2 linked regions of the Desulfatibacillum aliphaticivorans DSM 15576 genome follow. The protein of the gene in region 2 binds, or shares a complex with, the protein of the main gene of each other region. Links are inferred from orthologs where the notes say so. Each region holds a gene or a part of one and is shown on either strand. Other genes may lie near its edges.

Region 1 (3,411 bases), on a different replicon or contig from region 2:
CGCCGGCTTCCCCACGGTGGACTTCAAAGCCACCCTGGACTTCGGCTCCTTCCACCAGGTGGACTCTTCGGAAATGGCCTTTAAAATCGCCGGCGCTCTGGCTTTCAAGAAGGCCATCCCGGATGCCGGCGCCGTGCTGCTGGAGCCCGTATACAAAATCGCAGTTATCGCACCGGACGACTTCACCGGCGATATCATGGGCGACTTGAACTCCCGCAGGGGCCGCGTGCTCGGCATGGACTCCAAGGGCAAAAACCAGGTGGTGGAAGCCCACGTGCCGCTTTCCGAAATCCTGACCTACGCCCCGGACCTCAATTCCATGACCGGCGGCCGCGGCATGTACACCATGGAATTCTCTCATTACGACGAAGTGCCTGCTCAGCTCGCCCAGAAGATCATTGAGGCGGCGGCCGCGGAAAAGGAAGAATAATTCCTTTCATTCCATAGAGACTAAAAAAGGGGAAGCCTTCGCTTGGAGGCTTCCCCTTTTTGCTTTTATAGATGAATATCTACGCGCCGCAGCATTTCTTGTATTTCTTCCCGCTGCCGCAAGGGCAAGGCGAGTTCCTGCCGACTTTGTCGTCCTTGCGCTGGACCGGCTTCTTCTTCACAGCCTGATCGCCGCCGTGGGAGAAGGTCATTTCCTGTTCCTTAGGCTTGATCTCTTCAATCTTTTCCGGCTCTTCCTCAAAGCGCACGAAGAAAAGCAGCTTGACCACTTCCTCCTGGATTTTATCGATCATCTCCTGGAACATTTCAAAGCCCTCTTTCTTATAAACGATCAAGGGCTGTTGCTGAGCGTAACTCCGGAGGCCGATGCCTTCCCGCAGGTGGTCCATGGAAAGCAAATGGTCCTTCCACAGGGAGTCCACGGTCCGGAGCATGACGTACTCCTCCAGGTTTCGCCACTGGTCGGAGCCGATGGACTTCTCCTTGGCGTCGTAGACCTCAATGGCCGTCTGGTACAGGATGTCGCCAAGTTCCTGGGACTTGATTTTGTCCTTGATTTCGTCGTCGACTTGAACGCGAATGCCGAACTGGGCGTACATATCGTCGTTGATGGCTTCCCAGTCCCAGTCTTTGGCGTGAGTCCGGTCGTCTGCGTGGACAGCGGCAATGCCCTCGGTCAGATCTTCGATCATAGCTTCGATATTGGGGCGCAGGCTTTCTCCGCTGAGTATTTCCCGGCGCTGGCGGTAGATCACCTCGCGCTGCTGGTTCATGACGTCGTCGTATTCCAAGATATGCTTACGGCCTTCAAAGTTGTGGGCTTCCACCTTGGCCTGGGCGTTTTCAATGCCCCGGGAGAGAATCTTGGCCTCAATGGGTTCGCCTTCCTGCATGCCCAAGGTGTCCATGATCTTGGACATGCGCTCCCCGCCGAAAATACGCAGCAGATCGTCGTCCATGGACAAATAAAAACGGGAGGAGCCCGGGTCGCCCTGACGGCCGGAGCGGCCGCGAAGCTGGTTGTCGATCCGGCGGCTTTCGTGCCTTTCCGTACCGAGAATATGGAGGCCGCCCAATTCCTTGACGCCCTCGCCCAGCTTGATGTCCGTACCGCGGCCGGCCATATTGGTGGAAATGGTGACGGAGCCCGCCTGCCCTGCGTTGGCCACGATCTGCGCTTCGCCTTCATGGTTCTTGGCGTTCAATACGTTGTGGGGAACGCCCCGCTTTTTTAGCATTTTCGCCAGGGTTTCCGAGTCGTCAATGGAGATAGTGCCCACCAAAACCGGCTGGCCGGAGCGATGCAACTCCTGGATTTCGTTGATGACAGCTTCGTACTTCTCCTGCTTGGAACGATAAATGACGTCCGGGTAATCCTTTCGGATCATGGGCATGTTGGTGGGGATAACCACAACATCAAGGTTGTAAATCTTTTTAAATTCGGGGGCTTCCGTGTCCGCCGTACCGGTCATGCCCGAAAGTTTTTCGTACATGCGGAAATAATTCTGAAAGGTGATGGACGCCAGGGTCTGGTTTTCGTTTTCGATTTTGACCTTTTCCTTGGCTTCCAGAGCCTGATGCAGGCCGTCGCTGTAGCGCCTGCCGGGCATAAGGCGGCCCGTGAACTCGTCCACGATGATGACCTCGCCCTGCTTGACGATGTAGTCCACATCCCTTTTAAAAAGGGTGTGGGCCTTCAGGGCCTGGTTGACATGGTGCAGCATTTCCATGTTTTTGTGGTCGTACAGGTTGTCCACACCAAGGCCCCCTTCGACCACTTTGACGCCCTCTTCCGTCAGTGCCACGGTGCGGGCCTTTTCGTCGATGGTATAATGATCCTCCTCCCTGAGCCGGGGGATGACCACGTCCACCTGATAGTACAACTGGGTGGATTTTTCCGCAGGGCCGGAAATGATCAAAGGCGTTCTGGCTTCGTCAATCAGGATGCTGTCCACTTCGTCCACGATGGCGAAGTGGTGGTCCCTTTGTACGAAATGCCCCCGGGAATACTTCATGTTGTCGCGCAGATAATCAAAGCCGAACTCATTGTTGGTGCCGTACGTGATGTCTGCGGCATAGGCTTCCTGGCGTTCATCATCATCCAGGCCGTGCACGATAGTTCCCACAGTCATGCCCAGAAAACGGTAGATCTGCCCCATCCATTCGGTGTCGCGCGTGGCCAGGTAATCGTTCACCGTAACCACATGCACGCCGCGGCCGGTCAATGCATTCAGATAAGCGGGCAGCGTGGCCACCAGGGTCTTGCCCTCGCCTGTTTTCATTTCCGCAATGTTTCCCTGATGCAAGACCATGCCGCCTATGAGCTGAACGTCAAAATGCCGCATTTCCAGGGTGCGGATGGAGGCTTCGCGAACCGCTGCAAAAGCGTCGCACAGGATGTCGTCAAGGGGCTTGCCGTCCGCCAACAGCTTTTTGAACACTTCCGTCTGAGCCCGCAACTCGTCGTCGCTCATGGCTTGGTATTTGGGCTCAAGCTCATTTATCTGATTGACTGTGGGATGGAAAGATTTAATAACCCGGGAATTTTTGGTGCCGAAAATTTTTGCTAGGGTTTCGCCTATCATTGAAAATTTCGCCTTTCAGAATACACGTATTGACTTAACAGGTTATGCTCGTAAAACCGGATGGGCTGAAAGCCGTGGACGCCTTTTCCTTTGGAAGATTGGCATGGCGCCGCCAGTGTGCGAGTGCGTATTGGGGGTATAGCAAAACCATTGCTCCTGCACAAGCCCTTGTTTGGCTTGAAAATCCAAATTTAACAACTGCATACGGTAAAACTTGGTTCGGGCGGGATTCTCCTTCCTATTCCGTATGCAATACCAAACTATAAGCATGGTTTATGGGTTCGGCAATCAGGAAAGCCGTGAAAATGCGCGTATAAATAAAAGAAAAACAGTTCTGAATTGTAGAGGGGATTTAAAATGTCGGGTCGCTGTGCAC
Region 2 (3,244 bases):
TTCCAATTCCACCTTGAACATGGCGTTGGGCAGCGTTTCCACTACCGTCCCTTGAACCTCAATGGCATCTTCCTTGGCCATTACTCGCTCCCGTCTACGGCGCTCAAAATCACCGGACCGTCTTCCAAAATAGCAATTGTATGCTCAAAATGGGCAGACAAGGTCCCGTCCCTTGTCACCGCGGTCCAACCATCATCCAAAACATCCACCTCGTACCTTCCGGCATTCACCATGGGCTCTATGGCTATGGTCATGCCAGCCTTCAAACGAGGACCTCGGCCGGGGGCGCCGAAGTTAGGCACTTGGGGTTCTTCATGCAACTCTTTTCCTATGCCGTGCCCCACAAAACTGCGGACGACCGAGAAACCCGCCGCCTCAACGCATTTCTGCACAGCCGCAGAAATGTCCGAGACGCGATTTCCAGGCCGGGCCTGATCTATTCCGGCGTAGAGGGATTGTTCGGTCACATCCATAAGTTGCTGCGCGTCCCGGCTAATGGAACCCACAGCCACCGTAACGGCCGAATCGCCGAAATAGCCTTCCTTCCTGACTCCAAAATCCATGGAAAGGATGTCCCCTTCCTTGAGTTGGCGGTCAGAAGGAAATCCGTGAACCACCTGTTCGTTCACGGAGGCGCACAGGGCGAATGGAAACCCCCTGTATCCCAGGAAGGCGGGCTTGCAATCGAAGTCCTTACACATCTTCCTGGCTAAAGCGTCCAGTTCAAGGGTGGTGACACCCGGTTTGACCATGGACGCCAGTTTTTTCAACACTGTGCCAACAATCTGGTTGGCGTTCCTTATCAGTTCAATCTCCCTGCGAGACTTAAGAACAAACATAATTCAGCTATCGTCCCCGCGTTTTTCCGCCCTTCTTGAGAAAGCCCTCATAATGCCGTGTGATCATGTGGGATTCCATCTGGGCGATGGTATCCAGGGCCACGCCTACCACGATAAGCAGAGCGGTGCCGCCGAAATAAAAGGGAACCTTGAACATTACCATCAAAGCTGTGGGCATGACGCACACGGCCGACACATAGATGGCCCCGCCAAGGGTAATGCGGGTCAGGACTTTGTCAATGTAATCGGCAGTCCTTTTTCCAGGTCGCACGCCCGGAATGTACCCGCCGTATTTCTTCAAGTTATCCGCCACGTCCACCGGATTAAAGGTGACAGCCGTATAGAAATAGCAGAAAAAGAAGATAAAGGCCACATAGGGAATTTCCCAAATGCCGGTTCCGGGGGTGAGCCACTCAGCAAACTTGTTGAGGGCTTCGATTCCCGAAAACTGGGCGATGGTGGCCGGAAACATCATGAGCGACGAGGCGAAGATGGGCGGAATAACGCCGCTCTGGTTGATCTTGAGCGGCAAGTGGGTTTTCTGTCCGCCGTACTGCCTGCGCCCCACAACCCGTTTGGCGTACTGCACGGGTATTCGTCTTTGGGCCGTTTCCACAAAGATAATCAACCCGATGACCGCAACCATAAAAATCGCCAGGCCCGCGACCGTGAAGACGCCCAAGGTGCCGGCGCCGATCAGGGTGATGGTCTTGGATACGGCTGCCGGGCCTCTGGCCACGATGCCCGCGAAGATAATCAGCGAGATGCCGTTTCCTATGCCGCGCTCCGTGATGGTCTCACCCAGCCACATGATAAAGGCGGTGCCAGCGGTGAGGGTGATCACGGTCATGATCCGGAAGCTCCATCCGCCGACAGGCACGATCTCCCCAGCGGAGCTGGCCATTTGCTCCAGGCCCACGGCAATGCCGAAGCCCTGAATAATGGATAGGAGCACCGTCCCGTAACGGGTGTACTGGGTGATCTTCTTGCGTCCTGCATCCCCTTCCTTGGACAGCCTTTCCAAATGCGGAATGACCACCGTGAGGAGTTGGAGAATAATGGACGCGCTGATGTAAGGCATAATGCCGAGGGCGAAAACGGACAACCGTTCAAGCGCCCCGCCGGAAAACATGTCAAAGAGCCCGAGAATGGTGTCCTGATGCGCAGCGAAAAAAGCCGCCAACGCGTTGCCGTCCACTCCGGGAGTAGGTATATGTACGCCGATGCGATACACAGCCAAAAGGCCTGCTGTAATCAATACGCGGCGCTTTAACTCCGGGATCTTGAAAATGTTCTGAAAACCACCGCCTACCATAATTTAAGCTGCCTCGATCTTCCCGCCGGCCTTTTCGATTTTTTCTTTGGCCGACTCGCTCCATTGGTCCGCTTTGACGGTCAGGGCCTGGGTGATTTCGCCATGTCCCAGGATCTTGACGCCGTCCACCTTGCCGGAAATCAGCCTGGCCTCTCTTAATGCGGCGGCGTCCACCACAGAGTCGGCTTCAAAACGGGCCAAATCGCGAACGTTGACCGCAGCGATTTTTTTGGCGAATATGTTGCAAAACCCACGTTTGGGCAGCCGGCGATGCACTGGCATCTGGCCGCCTTCAAAACCTGGACGCACACCGCCGCCGGAACGGGCTTTCTGGCCTTTGTGTCCCTTGCCTGCGGTTTTTCCCAGGCCGGATCCAGGGCCGCGGCCCTTGCGTTTTCTTGCTGTCCGCGCCCCCTTTGGGGGGGAGAGTTCGTTGAGCTTCATGCCTGCTACTCCTTAACTGAAACCAGATGCGAAACTTTGTGGATCATGCCGCGAATGCACGGAGTGTCTTCCAGTTCCACGGTTTTATTCAATTTGGTGAGACCCATGCCGCGCAGGACTTTCCGGTGCTTTTCGGGTCTGGCTATCATACTCTTGACCAGCGTCACCTTGATTTTCTGCTTCATCGTTCTTCCCTTGTCCTTGCTAAGGCCTGATTAGGGCATCAGAGTTTCAGGACTCACGCCCCGCCGGGCTGCCACGGCCTCCCGGGTTTCCAGAGATTTCAGGCCTTCAATCGTAGCCTTCACCACGTTGTGCGGGTTGTGGGAGCCCTGGCACTTGGTAAGGATGTTACCGATGCCGACCGCTTCCAACACAGCGCGCACGGCGCCGCCGGCGATCACGCCTGTACCGGGCCTGGCAGGCTTCAGGAGCACCTTGCCGGCTCCGAAGCGTCCAACGACCTCAAAGGGGATGGTCTGGTTGACCACGGGAATCCGAACCATGGAGCGCTTTGCTGCTTCCACGCCCTTACGGATGGCTTCGGGAACTTCCCCGGCCTTGCCCAGGCCGCTGCCCACTCTGCCTTCGCCATCTCCCACCACGACCACGGCGGAGAAGGAGAAGCGGCGGCCGCCCTTGACGA

What was found.
Region 1: the proteins of secY (region 2) and secA are in contact, whole or in part, in a crystal structure (PDB 3DIN), measured with the Thermotoga maritima proteins. The link is inferred for Desulfatibacillum aliphaticivorans DSM 15576 from one-to-one orthologs. Residues at the interface, in WP_004081795.1 of Thermotoga maritima: Glu108, Gly109, Glu110, Glu111, Ala236, Glu237, Arg238, Arg239, Ile240, Thr241, Ile242, Gln243, Tyr244, Ala245, Arg246, Arg247, Val248, Thr249, Gly250, Arg251, Arg252, Val253, Tyr254, Gly256, Ala257, Ser258, Thr259, Tyr260, Leu261, Pro262; in WP_004082002.1 of Thermotoga maritima: Glu261, Ala262, Arg263, Lys300, Ala301, Arg302, Thr303, Ile304, Ile305, Leu323, Tyr324, Asp325, Pro326, Val329, Ser330, Tyr333, Ile336, Lys340, Phe345, Val349, Glu363, Phe364, Tyr374, Ser375, Gly376, Gly377, Glu393, Ile395, Thr482, Ser483.

Annotation. Positions count from the first base shown.
Region 1 is NZ_AUCT01000007.1:32,282-35,692, forward strand. What follows is about bases 273-3,362. They hold secA (preprotein translocase subunit SecA), read right to left. Parts: upstream 3,036-3,362; coding sequence 510-3,035; downstream 273-509. Other genes in these bases: fusA (elongation factor G), read left to right, coding at 273-430. Also shown: more of fusA, read left to right, coding at 1-272. UniProt on the Escherichia coli protein: Required for protein export, interacts with the SecYEG preprotein conducting channel.
Region 2 is NZ_AUCT01000030.1:71,557-74,800, forward strand. Bases 1-2,923 are described here. They hold secY (preprotein translocase subunit SecY), read right to left. Parts: upstream 2,155-2,923; coding sequence 847-2,154; downstream 1-846. Other genes in these bases: infA (translation initiation factor IF-1), read right to left, coding at 1-81; map (type I methionyl aminopeptidase), read right to left, coding at 81-839; rplO (50S ribosomal protein L15), read right to left, coding at 2,158-2,598; rpmD (50S ribosomal protein L30), read right to left, coding at 2,604-2,783; rpsE (30S ribosomal protein S5), read right to left, coding at 2,814-2,923. Also shown: more of rpsE, read right to left, coding at 2,924-3,244. UniProt on the Escherichia coli protein: The central subunit of the protein translocation channel SecYEG. Consists of two halves formed by TMs 1-5 and 6-10.